DNA from 4 places in the Streptomyces sp. NPDC044719 genome. Region 4 is predicted to be linked to each of the others. Evidence: riboswitches for the same ligand, from Rfam matches in the RefSeq annotation. Region 4 holds a riboswitch; each other region holds the start of a gene.
What was found. Region 4 has a riboswitch for cobalamin ahead of AC07DF_RS20465 (cobalamin biosynthesis protein). Riboswitches for the same ligand answer to the same signal wherever they lie in the genome.
Positions count from the first base shown of each region.

Region 1: another riboswitch for cobalamin. It lies ahead of AC07DF_RS04215 (ribonucleoside-diphosphate reductase subunit alpha); the one in region 4 lies ahead of AC07DF_RS20465 (cobalamin biosynthesis protein).
Region 2: another riboswitch for cobalamin. It lies ahead of AC07DF_RS08380 (energy-coupling factor ABC transporter permease); the one in region 4 lies ahead of AC07DF_RS20465 (cobalamin biosynthesis protein).
Region 3: another riboswitch for cobalamin. It lies ahead of cobN (cobaltochelatase subunit CobN); the one in region 4 lies ahead of AC07DF_RS20465 (cobalamin biosynthesis protein).

Region 1 is NZ_JBWKHE010000001.1:889,796-893,895, reverse strand. It holds gene AC07DF_RS04220 (NACHT domain-containing protein) at 1-1,700, opposite strand, end outside; cobalamin riboswitch at 1,909-2,034, shown strand; gene AC07DF_RS04215 (ribonucleoside-diphosphate reductase subunit alpha) at 2,157-4,100, shown strand, end outside.
Region 2 is NZ_JBWKHE010000002.1:362,003-366,102, reverse strand. It holds gene AC07DF_RS08385 (serine/threonine-protein kinase) at 37-1,464, shown strand; cobalamin riboswitch at 1,543-1,727, shown strand; gene AC07DF_RS08380 (energy-coupling factor ABC transporter permease) at 1,758-2,459, shown strand; gene AC07DF_RS08375 (energy-coupling factor ABC transporter substrate-binding protein) at 2,456-2,800, shown strand; gene cbiQ (cobalt ECF transporter T component CbiQ) at 2,806-3,555, shown strand; gene AC07DF_RS08365 (energy-coupling factor ABC transporter ATP-binding protein) at 3,552-4,100, shown strand, end outside.
Region 3 is NZ_JBWKHE010000002.1:722,930-727,029, reverse strand. It holds gene cobN (cobaltochelatase subunit CobN) at 1-2,202, opposite strand, end outside; cobalamin riboswitch at 2,273-2,424, opposite strand; gene cobG (precorrin-3B synthase) at 2,469-3,755, shown strand; gene AC07DF_RS10045 (precorrin-8X methylmutase) at 3,769-4,100, shown strand, end outside.
Region 4 is NZ_JBWKHE010000005.1:61,318-65,417, forward strand. It holds gene AC07DF_RS20450 (lysozyme) at 1-364, shown strand, start outside; gene AC07DF_RS20455 (inorganic phosphate transporter) at 509-1,744, shown strand; gene AC07DF_RS20460 (hypothetical protein) at 1,780-2,001, shown strand; cobalamin riboswitch at 2,466-2,604, shown strand; gene AC07DF_RS20465 (cobalamin biosynthesis protein) at 2,706-3,647, shown strand; gene AC07DF_RS20470 (cobyric acid synthase) at 3,644-4,100, shown strand, end outside.

The DNA.
Region 1 (4,100 bases), on a different contig from region 4:
CGCAGCGCCTGCTCGATCAGCTCGCCGGCGTCGGCCTCCTCCAGGTGGCTCAGCAGACGGAAACCGAAGTAGGCCTGCAGGATGCTGTGCGGGAAGCGCGCCTTCATCTCGGAGCTCTCCAGCAGCCCGAGCTTGTCCGCGTTGCCCACCAGACGGGCTAGCACGGCGTGACACTGCGCCATGTTCCCCCTGTGCAGCCGCCTCCCCTCCTGGTCGCCGAGCCTTTCGCGGAGCGCTGCCCAGATCTGTTCCCGGTGCCACTCGCAGAAGGCGTCCCCGTTGTCGCCGTACCGGTCGGTGCCGGGCACCCTGACCCACAGAGGCCCACCGGGGTGACTGTCCGGGCCGAGCAACTCGGCGCAGTCCACCTCCAGCTTGTCCTGGAGCAGTCCCACACAGGCCAGTGCGGACACCACCTCGAGGGTGTCGCGGCGCTCTTGCGGGGCGAGCGCGACGTCCTCGCGCAGCCTGCCTTCGAGCAGGGCACGGCCCCAGGTGTCCAACAGCCACAACCGAAGCGTGCTCCGGTCCCGGCTGCGGGTGTTCAGACGCTTCGGGTCGTCGGTCGGGCGGTCACGTTCGAGGGCGCCGTGCCGGTGCAGTTCACGGGCGATCTGCAGGTAGACGGGTGATTCGGTCACCTCCGCCGTCTCCACGATCCAGTCCACGCGGCGCTCGTCCGTCTCCGGTACGGAGGCTTTGACGAATTGCAGCGCCTCCTCCTCGCTCAGCGGTTCCAGCTCCACGATCGCGGCGGGCGTGGTGTCCAGAGGACTGTGCGGCCGGGAGGCGATGACCACCGGCAGCCGCTCCTCATAGGCGCGTTCGATGGCACACCGGATGATGTTGTCACGGTTCTGCTGAAGACCGCCGTCGAGAAGAGCCTCTTCGAGTCCGTCGGCGATGACGACCAGCTTGTCGTCGGCGAGCAGTTGCTGCCAGACCCGCTCGATCTTGGTACGGGCCAGAATGCCCTGCGGCGCCACCTCGGCGAAACGCTGCTTGGCCATGCGCTCGAAGTTCAGATCGGTCCCGCCGTCGGCGTCCCGGAGCCGGATCGGCACGGGCACGGCACGCTGCCGGGCCAGTAGTTCGGTGAGCCGCACAAGGACGGCGGTCTTCCCCGTGCCGACACCGCCCACGAGCAGATAGGGCCGACGGGTGCCGCGCTCCCTCAGCCGTTGGGCGATGACCTGCGCGAGCTCCTCGCGACCCACGATCTCGGTGGAGTCCTGCCCCGCCGTGAGCACGAGCTTGTGCGGGTCCTTGCGGGCCTTCACGAGGTATCGCCGTTTGTTCCAGCTGTACCACCAGAACAGGAAGAGCGCGGCGGCGACCGAAGCGGTGAGGGCCGGGCCGATGAAACGCACCAAGGCGTCGAGCCCCGGCTCCTTCTGCCATCTCTCGACCGACGTCTCCCCGTCGGTGACCAGCATGTGCACGCCGGCCCCGATCCAGCCGAAGACAACGAGGGCGCCGACCGCCCACACCATCCGGAGCACGTTGGTGTAGGAGAACCACCTGCGCCACTTCCTGGGCCGGGTGGTGCCGCGGCGTGCCTCGAGGCGGATGGTCACGCTGTGCCAGTAGCCGACGACGACGCGGCTGGTCCATCTCGCCGCCCGTCGCAGATCCAGCGTGGCCATCGGCGCGTTGTGGGGCCGCTCCTTGCCCGGTGTGCGACGGACGACCCTCGTCATGGTGAGTACTCCCTCCGAGGGCGATCTTCTTCCCAGTACGGAGGACCCGCGGACGTCGGCACCTACTTCCATGGAAGCACTCCCCGCACGCCGCGCAACCCGATGGAGAAACGCCGACAGGGCATCACTCTTCTCGCCTGTCAGCTGACGCTCCGACACCAGCGCGACACAACATCTGGGGGTGCCACCCGAACCCAGCACAAGATGTATGCTCGTGCTCGCTGTCGCCGCAGGGGAATCCGGTGCGAATCCGGAACTGTCCCGCAACGGTGTACTTGTGCATGTTTCGTGCACGAGCGTCAGTCCGAGGACCTGCCGACAGCGCACCCGGCCGTCCGGCCGGGGTGCCCTGACGTCCGGGCCTCGTGGAATGGGCCGGTGGACGCGACGCCGTGTGCGCTCGTGTGCTGCCCCTGCCCTGCGCGAGGCCCCTTGCCGAGCGAGGGAGAGCCCCACGTGACCATCGCGCCAGCCGAACCGGTCTCAGCTTCCGAAGACGAGCACGACGGTCCCGGTGCCGCGCTGCTGCGGACCCTGACCGAGCTGACCGCCGATCTCCCCGACGCCGACCCCGGCCGGGTCGCCGCCGCCGCCCTGCGCGGCCGGTCCGCGCGGGCGGACGAGACGGAGCTGCGCGAGCTCGCGACGGAGTCGGCCGCCGGCCTCATCTCCGAGGACCCCGCCTACTCCCGGCTGGCCGCGCGCCTGCTGACGATCGGCATCCGCGAGGAGGCCGCCTCCCAGGGCGTCACGTCCTTCACCGAGTCCGTCGCGGCCGGCCACCGGGAGGGCCTGATCTCCGACCGGACCGCCGAGTTCGTGCGCGTCCACGCCGCCCGGCTCGACGCGCTGATCGACCGGGCCGCCGACGACCGCTTCGGCTACTTCGGCCTGCGGACGCTGCACAGCCGCTACCTGCTCCGCCACCCGATCACCCGCAAGGTCGTCGAGACGCCCCAGCACTTCATGCTGCGCGTCGCCGCCGGCCTCGCCGAGGACGACACGGCACATTCCGTCGACGAGGTCGCCGCGCTCTACGGCCTCATGAGCCGCCTCGACTACCTCCCCTCCTCCCCCACCCTCTTCAACTCCGGCACCCGGCACCCCCAGATGTCGTCCTGCTACCTCCTCGACTCCCCCAAGGACGAGCTGGACTCGATCTACGACCGGTACCACCAGGTGGCGCGGCTGTCGAAGCACGCGGGCGGCATCGGTCTTTCGTACTCCCGTATCCGTGCGCGCGGTTCGCTGATCCGCGGCACCAACGGCCACTCCAACGGCATCGTCCCGTTCCTGAAGACCCTCGACGCCTCGGTCGCCGCCGTGAACCAGGGCGGTCGCCGCAAGGGCGCGGCCGCGGTCTATCTGGAGACCTGGCACTCCGACATCGAGGAGTTCCTGGAGCTGCGCGACAACACCGGCGAGGACGCCCGCCGTACGCACAACCTGAACCTGGCGCACTGGGTGCCCGACGAGTTCATGCGGCGGGTGAACGCCGACGGGCAGTGGTCGCTGTTCTCCCCCTCGGACGTGCCCGAGCTGGTCGACCTGTACGGCGAGGAGTTCGACGCCGCGTACCGGGTGGCCGAGGCGAAGGGCCTGGCGAAGAAGAACCTGCCCGCCCGTGAGCTGTACGGCCGCATGATGCGCGCCCTCGCGCAGACCGGCAACGGCTGGATGACCTTCAAGGACGCCGCCAACCGCACCGCCAACCAGACGGCCGAGCCGGGCCACGTCGTCCACTCCTCCAACCTCTGCACGGAGATCCTCGAGGTCACCAGCGACGGGGAGACGGCGGTCTGCAACCTGGGCTCGGTCAACCTGGGTTCCTTTGCCGACACATCGACCGGCGACCTCGACTGGGAGCGTCTGGACGAGACCGTCCGTACGGCCGTCACGTTCCTCGACCGGGTCGTGGACATCAACTTCTACCCGACCGAGCAGGCGGGCCGCTCCAATGCCCGCTGGCGTCCGGTCGGCCTCGGCGCGATGGGCCTTCAGGACGTCTTCTTCAAGCTGCGCCTGCCCTTCGACTCGCCCGAGGCCAAGGCGCTCTCCACCCGTATCGCCGAGCGCATCATGCTCGCCGCGTACGAGGCCTCCGCCGACCTCGCCGAGCGCAACGGACCGCTTCCCGCCTGGGAGAAGACCCGTACGGCCCGGGGCGTGCTGCACCCCGACCACTACGACGTGGAGCTGACCTGGCCGGAGCGCTGGGCGGCCCTGCGCGAGCGCATCGCCACGACCGGCATGCGCAACTCCCTGCTCCTCGCCATCGCGCCCACGGCCACCATCGCCTCCATCGCGGGCGTGTACGAGTGCATCGAGCCGCAGGTGTCCAACCTGTTCAAGCGCGAGACGCTGTCCGGTGAGTTCCTCCAGGTCAACTCCTACCTGGTG
Region 2 (4,100 bases), on a different contig from region 4:
GGAGTTCGGCCTGCGGCGACGTACCTTCCCCCACGCATGAGACGAGGACGAGTGCTGCTAGCGGGCCGCTACCGGCTGGATGTTGAGATCGGGCGCGGTGGAATGGGAGAGGTCTGGCGCGCGTACGACGAGACGCTCGCCAGAGCGGTGGCCGTCAAGCTGCTGCTGCCCCAGGACACCGATGTCACGGCGGCCTCCCGGTTCCGTCTGGAGGCCCAGACCGCCGGGCGTCTCAACCACCCCCATCTGGTGGGTGTCTGGGACTTCGGCGAGTACGACAACCGGCTGTACCTGGTGATGGAACTGGTCGACGGCGACAGCCTCGCCGGGGTGCTGGCCGCCTCCGGCGCGCTTCCCGCCGAACGGGTGGCGGATCTCGCCGCGCAGGCCGCCGCCGGGCTGGCCGCCGCACACGCGCAGGGCATCGTCCACCGCGACATCAAGCCCGCCAACCTCCTGCTGGACGCCCACGGCACCCTGAAGATCGGCGACTTCGGCATCGCCCGCTTCCTCGACGACCCCGGCGCCGCGCTCACCGCCACCGGCCAGATCGTCGGCACCGGCCTCTACCTGGCGCCCGAACGCGCCCTGGGCCAGCCCGCGGGTCCCGCCTCCGACATGTACTCCCTGGGGTGTCTGCTCTACCAACTCCTCAGCGGGCGGCCGCCGTTCCAGGCGGACACCGCTGTCGCGCTCCTCCACCAGCACCTCGACTCCGCGCCCGTTCCGCCTCGCGAGCTCGGTGTCGCCGGACTCCCGCCGGCCTTCGAGAACTACCTGCTCGGCCTGCTCGCCAAGCAGCCCGAGGACCGGCCCACCGCCCAGCAGACCGCCGAGTGGTTCGCCGGGGGCGCCTGGCGAGGGCTGCCCGAGCCGCTGCCGGAGGCCGCGCCCCCCGTGACGTCCGCCACTCGGAGGCCGTATTCGGCCGCCGAGACCCGCAACCCGGCCGCCTACGCGCTGCCCGGCGCCCCGGGGCTGCGCACCGGCCGCTCACCCCGGACCGGCCGTTCGCGCCGCGCCGCGCCCCGGGGCGGCCCCGACCACCGCCGCAGGGCGGCCGCGACGATCGCCGCCGCGGCGCTCTTCGCCGCCGCGATGCTCGCCGGCATGCTGTGGTTCTCGCCCGACAACACCGCGACGGAGGGCACGGAGCCCGACGCGTCCCCCTCCGCGAGCAGCCCCGCCGCCACACCGTCCGCGGACTCCGCCTCGCCCCTTTCCTCCGACCCTGCCAAGGACACGGCTCCGGGCGCCGGCGCTCCGGCCACCGGCACAGTGGCCGATATCACCCCGTCCACCACCGCGCCCCCTCCCCCTGCCCCCGTCGCAACGACGCCCAGCCCCACGACTCCGGCGCAGGAGACGGCCGACCCAGCGCAAAAGGCGGACAAACCCCAGCAGGAGAAGCCCCGTCAGACCTGGGAGGACGGGGACGACGATGACGACGGCGGCGACGACTGAGCGGCCCTGCGCCGGTGTGCGAGCGGGCGCCCCCTCGCGCGCCCCCTCGGGTGGCTTGTCATCGTCCTTATCCCGGCATTACTGTCACCACGCCTTGGTGAACGGGAAATCCGGTGTGATGCCGGTGCGGCCCTCGCCACTGTGAATCGGGAAGTCCGGCTCCGGCCCTCACGGGCAGCCACTGGGTCCTTGTGACCCGGGAAGGCGGAGTACGGGCGGTGGTACCCGTCAGCCAGGAGACCGGCCAAGGCACGTCAACCATCCACGAGGTGCTGGAGAGGGTCTGCTGAGCCATGCACATAGCCGAGGGTTTCCTGCCACCCGCGCACGCGGTCGCCTGGGGCGTCGCGTCGGCACCGTTCGTCGTCCACGGGGTCCGGTCGCTCACCCGTGAGGTGCGCGAGCACCCGGAGAGCACCCTGCTCCTCGGTGCCTCCGGTGCCTTCACGTTCGTCCTGTCCGCCCTGAAGCTTCCGTCGGTCACCGGCAGTTGCTCCCACCCCACCGGAACGGGCCTGGGAGCCATCCTGTTCCGGCCGCCCATCATGGCGGTGCTGGGCACCATCACCCTGCTCTTCCAGGCACTCCTGCTCGCCCACGGCGGCCTCACCACGCTCGGCGCCAACGTCTTCTCCATGGCGATCGTCGGGCCCTGGGCCGGATACGCCGTGTACAAACTGCTGCGGCGGTACGACGTGCCGCTGATGGTCGCGGTCTTCTTCGGGGCGTTCTTCGCCGACCTGTCCACCTACTGCGTCACCAGCGTGCAGCTGGCACTGGCCTTCCCCGACCCGGGCAGCGGGTTCGTGGGCGCGCTCGGCAAGTTCGGCACCATCTTCGCCGTCACCCAGATACCGCTCGCGGTGAGCGAGGGGCTGCTGACGGTCCTTGTGATGCGGCTGCTGGTGCAGTCCAGCAAGGGCGAACTGACCCGGCTGGGTGTGCTCCTCGCCAAGAAGCAGTCCGTGACCGAGACCGAGGCGGCGACCCGATGAAGAAGAGCACGAAGATCAACCTCCTGCTGCTGCTCGCCGTGGCCGCGCTCGCCGTACTGCCGCTCGCGCTCGGCCTCGGCGACCACAAGGAGGAGCCGTTCACGGGCGCCGACGCCCAGGCGGAGACGGCGATCACCGAGATCGACCCGGACTACAAGCCCTGGTTCTCGCCGCTGTACGAGCCGCCGTCGGGTGAGATCGAGTCGGCGCTGTTCGCCCTCCAGGCCGCGCTCGGCGCCGGTGTCCTCGCCTACTACTTCGGTCTGCGCCGGGGCCGGCGGCAGGGGGAGCAACAGGCGCGGGAGCGGGACGCCGAGGAGTCCACGGCCGAGAGGGCCTGAGCCGCGTGCTGCCGATCGACGCGGCGGCGCACAGCAGTCGCTGGCGCCGCCGCCATCCCGTGGACAAGGCCGTGCTCGGTCTCGGACTCACCGTGCTGGCCATCTCGCTGCCGCCCTGGCCGGGTGCGGCGCTGGTGCTCGTGACGGCGGTGGCCCTGCTGCTGGGACCGGCCGGTGTGCCGGGCCGCCGGCTGTGGCGGGCCTACCGGGTGCCGCTGGGCTTCTGCGTGACCGGCGCGGTCACCCTGCTCGTCCAGGTCGGCGGGCCGGAAGGCTTCGTCTCCCTCGCGGACGACGGGCCCCTGCGGGCCGGGGAGCTGCTGCTGCGCACCTCGGCGGCCTCCCTGGGGGTGCTGCTGTTCGCCTTCACCACGCCCATGTCCGACCTGCTGCCGCGTCTGGTCCGGGCCGGCGTCCCGGCGCCCGTCGTCGATGTCGCGCTCGTGACGTACCGCATGAGCTTTCTGCTGCTGGACTCCGTGCGCCGGATCCGCGACGCGCAGGCAGCCCGGCTCGGGCACACCACGCGGGCCGCCGCCTGGCGTTCGCTGGGCGGCCTCGGCGCCACCGCGTTCGTCCGGGCCTTCGACCGGGCGGCCCGCCTCCAGGCCGGTCTCGCCGGGCGCGGCTACGACGGGACCCTGCGTGTCCTGGTGCCCGAGGCCCGCGTATCCGTCCGCTTCACGGTCGCCAGCTGCGCGCTCCTCGCGGCGCTGGCCGTCCTCACCTTCGTACTGGAAAGGCCGCCGGCATGAGCGAGCCCGCCCTCGTCGCCCTGCGGGGCGCGTCCTTCGCCTACGAGGACGGCCCGGCCGTGCTCAGCGGCCTCGACTTCGACATCCGCGAGGGGCGGGCGCTCGCGCTGCTCGGCCGCAACGGCAGCGGCAAGACCACGCTGATGCGGCTGCTCAGCGGCGGACTGCGGCCGCACGAGGGGCGGTTGACGGTCGACGGGCAGCCGGTGACGTACGACCGCAAGGGCCTGACCCGGCTGCGGACGACCGTCCAGCTCGTGGTGCAGGACCCGGACGACCAGTTGTTCGCGGCGTCCGTCGAGCAGGACGTGTCGTTCGGGCCGCTGAACCTGGGCCTGGCCGATCCGGAGGTACGGGCGCGGGTGGCGGAGGCGCTCGCCGCCCTGGACATCACCGCCCTGGCCGACCGGCCCACCCATCTGCTCTCCTACGGGCAGCGCAAGCGGACCGCCATCGCGGGCGCGGTCGCCATGCGGCCCCGTGTGCTGGTCCTCGACGAGCCGACGGCCGGACTCGACCCCGACGGCCAGGAACGGCTCCTCAGC
Region 3 (4,100 bases), on a different contig from region 4:
CGCCGCGTCGGCGGTCGTGCGGGTGGCGGCGGACTCGTCGAGTCCGAGGGCCTCGCGCAGGCCGGGCAGGGCGGTGGTGCCGCCCCAGATCTGGCGGGCGCGGAGCACGGCGAGGACCAGGTTGACGTGGTCGTCACCGGTGGGCGGGTTGCCGAGGACGTGCAGACCGTCGCGGATCTGGGCGTCCTTGACCTCGCACAGCCAGCCGTCGACGTGGAGGAGGAAGTCGTCGAAGCCGTCGTCGTCGGGGCGGTCGTCCATGCCGAGGTCGTGGTCGAGCTTGGCGGCCTGGATGAGGGTCCAGATCTGGGCGCGGATCGCCGGCAGCTTGGCGGGGTCCATGGAGGAGATCTGGGCGTACTCGTCGAGGAGTTGCTCCAGGCGCGCGATGTCACCGTAGGAGTCGGCGCGGGCCATGGGCGGGACGAGGTGGTCGACGAGGGTGGCGTGGACGCGGCGCTTGGCCTGGGTGCCCTCGCCGGGGTCGTTGACCAGGAACGGGTAGATCAGGGGAAGGTCGCCGAGGGCGGCGTCGGGGCCGCAGGCGGCGGACAGGCCGGCGTTCTTGCCGGGCAGCCACTCGAGGTTGCCGTGCTTGCCGAGGTGGATCATCGCGTCGGCGCCGAAGCCGCCGTCCTCGGCGCGGGCGGCGATCCAGCGGTAGGCGGCCAGGTAGTGGTGGGAGGGCGGCAGGTCCGGGTCGTGGTAGATCGCGATCGGGTTCTCGCCGAAGCCGCGCGGGGGCTGGATGAGGATCAGCAGGTTGCCGAAGCGGAGGGCCGCGAGGACGATGTCGCCCTCCGGGTTGCGGCTGCGGTCGACGAACATCTCGCCGGGCGCGGGACCCCAGTGCTCCTCCACCGCCGTGCGCAGTTCCTCGGGGAGCGTGGCGTACCAGCGGCGGTAGTCGGCGGCCGGGATGCGCACCGGGTTGCGGGCGAGCTGCTCCTCGGTGAGCCAGTCCTGGTCGTGGCCGCCCGCCTCGATCAGCGCGCGGATCAGCTCGTCGCCGTCGCCGGAGGCCAGGCCCGGCACCTCGGCGTCCGTGCCGAAGTCGTAGCCCTCCTCGCGCAGGCGCCGCAGCAGGGCCACCGCGCTGGCGGGGGTGTCGAGGCCGACCGCGTTGCCGATGCGGGAGTGCTTGGTCGGGTAGGCGGAGAGGACCAGCGCGAGGCGCTTGTCGGCGGGGCGGATGTGTCGGAGCCGGGCGTGGCGTACGGCGATTCCGGCGACGCGGGCCGCGCGCTCGGGGTCGGCGACGTAGGCCGGGAGGCCGTCCTCGTCGATCTCCTTGAAGGAGAACGGGACGGTGATGAGGCGGCCGTCGAACTCGGGGACGGCGATCTGGCTGGCCGCGTCGAGCGGGGAGACGCCCTCGTCGTTCGCCTCCCAGGCGGCACGCGAACCCGTGAGGCACAGGGCCTGGAGGATCGGGACGTCCAGCTCGGTGAGCGCACCGGCGTCCCAGGACTCGTCGTCACCGCCGGCCGATGCCTGGGCGGGCTTGGTGCCGCCCGCGGCGAGGACCGTGGTGATGATCACGTCGGCGGCGCGGAGTTCCTCGATCAGCTCGGGCTCGGGGGCGCGCAGCGAGGCGACGTACAGGGGCAGGGCCCGGCCGCCCCCGTCCTCGATCGCGTCGCACAGGGCGGCCACGAAGGCGGTGTTGCCGCTCATGTGGTGGGCCCGGTAGTAGAGCACAGCGACGGTCGGACCGTCGGCGCCGTCGCGGGGCGTGCGCTCCAGCGGTCCCCAGGTGGGTGCCGCCGCCGGTGCCTCGAAGCCGTGGCCGGTGAGCAGGACCGTGTCGGAGAGGAAGCGGGCGAGTTGCTCCAGGTTGGCCGGGCCGCCGTGGGCGAGGTAGGCGTGCGCCTCGGCGGCGATGCCGACGGGGACGGTGGAGGTTTCCATCAGCTGGGCGTCCGGAGCCTGTTCGCCGGTGAGGACGACCACCGGGCGGCCGTCGGCCAGGAGCAGGTCGAGGCCGTCCTGCCAGGCCCGGATACCGCCGAGGAGGCGTACGACGACCAGGTCGACCCCGTCGAGGAGGCCGGGGAGGTCGTCGAGGGCGAGCCGGGAGGGGTTCGCGAAACGGTAGGACACCGGGCCGGCGGCCGCGCGGGCGCTCAGCAGGTCAGTGTCGGACGTCGACAGGAGCAAGATTCGGGGGTGCGGGGGTCGTCCCCCGGATGAATGCAGCATGCGGCGTCGGGCCTTCCTCGGGGTGTCCGCGCCCCGGGTGGTGTCGAAATGGGGTCTCCCCTGCTCGGACGAGGCCGAGCCTGGGGAAGGGAGTTCCTGACTCGCCCGGCCGCATGGGCCGGACTCACAGTGGCGGGACCGCGCCGGACTCGCACCGGGCTTCCTCCCCTGTCGCCGTCGTGGCGATGGCGGACCGGATGATCCGCCGCGATCATAGTAAGTGCCAGGGGAAGAGGGCACGGCATACACCAGGTGTGATGGTAGGTATGCTCGCCGCCATGTCCACGGCTGCCCAGCGCTCATCGACCCAGGCCACAGCGGTCCCACGCGACCGCGGTGATGCCTGTCCGGGGACGCTGCGGCTGCACGCGGCGGACGACGGAGCACTCGCTCGCGTCCGGATTCCCGGTGGTGTGCTGACCGTTGCGCAGGCGCAGACGCTCGGGGACGTGGCCGAACGGCTGGGCGACGGAGACCTGCATCTGACCTCGCGCGGCAACGCGCAACTGCGGGGTCTGCCCGAGGGCTGCGCCGGGGAGCTGGCCGAGTCGCTGGACGCGGCCGGTCTGCTGCCCTCGCGCGGGCACGAGCGGGTGCGCAACATCGTGGCCTCGCCGCTGTCCGGTCTCGACGGGCGGGGCGTGCTGGACGTACGCCCCTGGCTGACGGCCCTGGACGCGGCGTTGTGCGCGAGCGAGGCGGCGCGGGACCTGTCGGGGCGTTTTCTGTTCGCGCTGGACGACGGACGCGGGGACGTGGCCGGACTCGATGCCGATGTGACGGTACGGGCGACGGCGGACGGTGGCGCGGAACTCGCGCTCGGAAAAGCCGGAGAGGCGCTGCACGTCGGTGCCGAGGAAGCGGCCCGGGCCGCGTTGATGGCCGCGGAGGCCTTCCTGGAGGCGGCGCGGACGAGCGGGGGCCGCGTCTGGCGCGTGGAGGAACTGTCCCTCTCCGGCGAGGAGTTGCTCGACGCGGTCGGTGAACGACTGCGGGCCGAGGGGGTCCGGCACGAGCGGCGGAACCGGGAGACCGGCCGCACATCCGGTCCGCCCCCGGGACCCCTCGGTGCCGGCCTCTCCGTGCACGTTCCCCTGGGACGGCTCTCGGCGCGTCAGTGGCGGGAATTGACGTACGTCGCCGCCGGTGAGCTGCGTCTCACCCCGTGGCGCGGTGTGGTTCTTCCCACACACGGAACGGACCCGGACGAATCCCTCGCCAGACTCGCCGCCACCGGCCTCGTCACCGACCCCGGGTCCCCCTGGCTGCGCGTCGGCGCCTGTATCGGCAGGCCCGGATGTGCCAAGTCACGGGCGGACGTACGGACCGACGCGGCCGAGGCTCTCGACGCGATCGAGCCGGGTGGCCTCCCCTTGTACTGGTCCGGCTGTGAACGCCGCTGCGGACACCCACCGGGCGACCGCGTCGACGTGGTCGCCGCTCCGGAAGGCGGCTACCTGCTCTCCACCGCCGTGAGCAGCCGGAAAACCCGGACCACCTCCCTGGACGACCCTGCCCGGCTCGCCGCCGCCCTGGCGGCGATCGCCTCATGACCCCTGCGACGACATGACCGCCACGACGACCGAAGGCAGCGAGAAGGACACTGTGACCACGTACGACTACGAGAAGGACGGCCCGGCCATCTACCGCCAGTCCTTCGCCACCATCCGCGCGGAGGCGGACCTCGCGTCCCTGCCCGCCGACGTCAGCCAGGTCACGGTCCGGATGATCCACGCCTGCGGGATGGTCGACCTCGTACGGGACCTGGCCTACAGCCCGGCCGTCGTGGCCCGCGCCCGTGAGGCTCTGCGCGCCGGCGCGCCCATCTTCACCGATGTGCAGATGGTGGCCAGCGGCGTGACGCGCAAGCGGCTGCCCGCCGACAACGACGTGCTGTG
Region 4 (4,100 bases):
GGCGCTCGACATCGAGTACAACCCGTACGACAAGAAACACAAGTGCTACGGCCTGAGCAAGGCCGCGATGGTCAGCTGGATCAAGTCGTTCAGCGACGAGGTCAAGCGGCTCACCGGCCGCCGCCCGGTGATCTACACGACCACCCACTGGTGGAACACGTGCACGGGCAACAGCCGCGCGTTCGCCGCGAACCACGCCCTGTGGGTCGCCCGCTACGGCGCGGCGAGCGCGGGGCCACTGCCGGCGGGGTGGTCCTCCTGGACCTTCTGGCAGTACGACAACGGCGACGGCACCCTTCCGGGTGACCAGAATCTCTTCGACGGGTCACTCGATCGACTGAAACAGTTCGCCAAGGGCACGTGATCGTTGGGGCGCAAGGGCAGTCGCACCAGGGCGGAATGACGGCCCCCTGTTGCGGACACCCCTGCGCCCCTCCCAGTTCATCTTCCGTTCACTCGGGTTACCTACGTTCGTCCCGCCAACGACGCCGAACGATTGCCTGGGTAAATGGAAAGCTTCTCGCTGATCCTCGCGATTGTGGTGGTAACCGCACTTGCGTTCGATTTCACGAACGGTTTCCACGACACCGCGAACGCGATGGCCACGACCATTTCCACGGGCGCCATGAGACCGAAGATCGCGGTGGCCATGTCCGCGGTGCTCAACCTGGTCGGCGCCTTCCTGTCCGTCGAAGTCGCGAACACGATCTCCAAAGGCCTGGTCGACGAGGCCGGCATCCGTCCCGAGGTCATCTTCGCCGCTCTGGTCGGCGCGATCCTCTGGAACCTGCTGACCTGGCTCGTCGGTCTGCCGTCCAGTTCGTCGCACGCCCTGATGGGCGGCCTGATCGGTGCCACGATCGCCTCGGCGGGCGTCGGCGCGGTGCACGGTGACGTGCTGGTCACCAAGGTGCTGATCCCGGCGATCGCCGCCCCGCTGGTCGCGGGCATCGCGGCGATGCTCGGCACCCGGTTGACCTACTCCCTCGGCAAGAAGGCCGACGGCGAGGCCTCCAAGAAGGGCTACCGGGCCGGCCAGATCGCCTCCGCGGGCCTGGTCTCGCTGGCCCACGGCACCAACGACGCCCAGAAGACGATGGGTGTCATCACCCTCGCCCTGGTCGCCGGCGGCGCCGTCGCCCCCGACTCCGACCCGCCCATGTGGGTCATCCTCTCCGCGGGTATCGCCATCGCGCTCGGCACCTACCTCGGCGGCTGGCGCATCATCCGCACCATGGGCAAGGGCCTGACCGACCTCCAGCCGCAGCAGGGCTTCGCCGCCCAGACCAGCGCGGCGACGGTCATCCTGGCCTCCTCGCACCTCGGCTTCTCCCTCTCCACCACCCACTCCGTGTCCGGCGCGGTGATGGGCGCGGGGCTCGGCCGCAAGGGCGGCGTGGTCCGCTGGTCGACGGCGACGCGGATGTTCGTCGCCTGGGGTCTGACGCTGCCGGCGGCGGCCCTGGTGGGTGCGCTCGCCGAGTACGTGACCGGCTTCGGGAACTGGGGCACGGCGGTCGTGGCGATCTTCCTGGTCGCCTCCAGCGCGGTGATCTGGAAGCTGTCGCGCCGCGAGGTCGTCGACCACACGAACGTCAACGAGGTCGACGAGGAGCCGGCCGGCGTCGTGACCACCGCCATCGCCGCGGTGACGCCGCCTCCGGCGGGCCCGTCCGAGGAGCTGGCCGCCACGATCCCGGCCCAGGCCGATCGCAAGCCCTCCACCACGACCACCTCGGTCTGATCCCGCCCACCCGGTGACAAGGAAGAATCTCTGAGATGAAGATCGACTGGGCGACCCTCGGCTCCGTCTTCGGCGTCAGCCTCGTGGCCACCGTTCTCCTCGTCGGCCTGTTCACCCTCGGCATCACCGGCCTGTCGCGCCGCGAGCGTGCGGTGGCGGCGGGCGGGTCCGCGGGGCTCGCGGTGACGGGCGCGTATGCGTGCTTCGCGGCGTGTGCGGCGGCTGTGGGGTACGGGATCTATCTGATCGTGGCCTGACCACGATCGTCTGTCGCCGGGCGGCACGGGGCTTTGGTCCTGGGCCGCCCGGTTGTCGTGGGCGGGGGTTCAGGGGCAGGGGGAGCCGGTGTCCGCGCCGGCCGTCGCCGGCGTCTCGAGGGGCCGCCGTCGCTCAGCAGGGTTCCGTCGTCGGCCAGGACTCACGGAGATGTCGGCGTCGCTCTCGATGGCCGGCCCCACCGGCTCACCATCGGCGCGCCGTGTCGGCATTCCACAGAAAGCGAACTCGCGGGCGCCCTGGCCTTCGCACGGTCGCGGCAACGGTGACCGGCCGTCCCGTATCGCCGCGTCGGGCCGCAGGAATCCGGAGCCGGCGGGAGTGCCGTCGGCGGAGCGGACCCGGGCCGCCGCGGAGCCGAGCCGGTCCCCGGGAGCGGAGCGGCGTGTTAGCGCGGTGTGGGCTTGTCCACACTCTCCTCTCGCAGGTCAACGGCAAGTTGACGGCTGTTCGCGGCCGTGGTGGACTGCCGGGGCCAATACGGCGGCAGGAGAGGAAGCCGGTGGAAGTCCGGCGCGGTCCCGCCACTGTCACCGGGGTAACAACCCCCGGGAGCCAGGAACTCTCACCGCCGGTCTCGTCGAACCAGGGCGTGGACACCCTGAGTGAGGACATATCGCCATGTTCGGCTGCCGATCGAGGGTCAGTACCCCACCATTGTCCGCCCCCGTGGCCGGCTGAGCCCATGGGTGCCGGTCGCGTTCACGCGTACGGTGCCGCCGTCGGTCTGATCGGTGATCTGCTGCTCGGCGATCCTCGCCGGGGGCATCCGGTCGCCGGGTTCGGGCGGGCCGCGCGTGCCGTGGAGCGGGTGCTGTGGCGGGACCACCGGGGGTGGGGCGCGCTGCACACCGTGGTGTGCGCGGGCGGGGCCGCCGCGCTGGGGGCCGTCGCCGCGCGTGCGGTGCGTACGTCCGCCCCCGCGTCGGTCGGACTGACCGCTGTCGCCACCTGGGCCGTCGTCGGGGGGACTTCACTCGCGCGGGAGGCGCAGGCCATCGGGCGCGCCCTGGAGGCCGGGGACGTCGACGCGGCCCGTGCGCGGCTGCCGCATCTGTGCGGACGGGATCCGCAGGCCCTGGACGCCGACGGGATCGCCCGGGCCGTCGTCGAGTCCGTCGCGGAGAACACCTCCGACGCCGTCGTGGGGGCGCTCGTGTGGGGCGCCATGGGTGGCGTGCCGGGGCTTCTCGGGTTCCGGGCCGTCAACACCCTCGACGCCATGGTCGGGCACAAGTCGGCGCGGTACCGGCGCTACGGGTGGGCCTCCGCGCGGCTGGACGATGTCGTGGGGTGGCCAGGGGCCCGGCTGACCGCCGTGCTCGCGGCCGTGGCCGGGGGCGATCCACGCGGAGCCGTGACGGCCTGGCGTGCCGATGCCGCCAAGCATCCGAGCCCCAACGCAGGGCCCGTGGAGGCCTCGTTCGCGGGGGCGCTCGGGGTGCGGCTCGGCGGAACCCTGTCCTACGGCGGGCGGGTCGAGCACCGGCCCGTCCTCAACGGCGCGGGGCACGGTGTCAAAACCCGGGACATCGAACGGGCCGTACGGCTGTCCAGGCGTGTCGGCTGGCTCGCGCTCGGCGTCTGTGTCGCCGCGCGCCACATCGTGAAGGGGCGTACGTCATGACGGGCGGTGGGCTTCTCGTCGCCGGTACCACCTCCGACGCCGGCAAGAGCGTCGTGACCGCCGGGATCTGCCGGTGGCTGGTGCGGCAGGGCGTCAAGGTCGCGCCCTTCAAGGCGCAGAACATGTCCCTGAATTCGTTCGTGACGCGGGAAGGCGCCGAGATCGGGCGGGCGCAGGCCATGCAGGCGCAGGCGTGCCGCGTGGAGCCGACCGCGTTGATGAATCCCGTGCTGCTCAAGCCCGGCGGCGAGCAGAGCAGTCAGGTCGTGCTGCTGGGCAAGCCGGTCGGGGAGCTCAGTGCCCGCGGGTACCACGGGGGGCGGCAGCAGCGGCTGCTCGGGACGGTGCTGGACTGCCTGGAGCGGTTGCGGGGCACGTATGACGCGGTGATCTGTGAGGGGGCCGGTTCGCCGGCGGAGATCAATCTGCGGCGGACGGACATCGTCAACATGG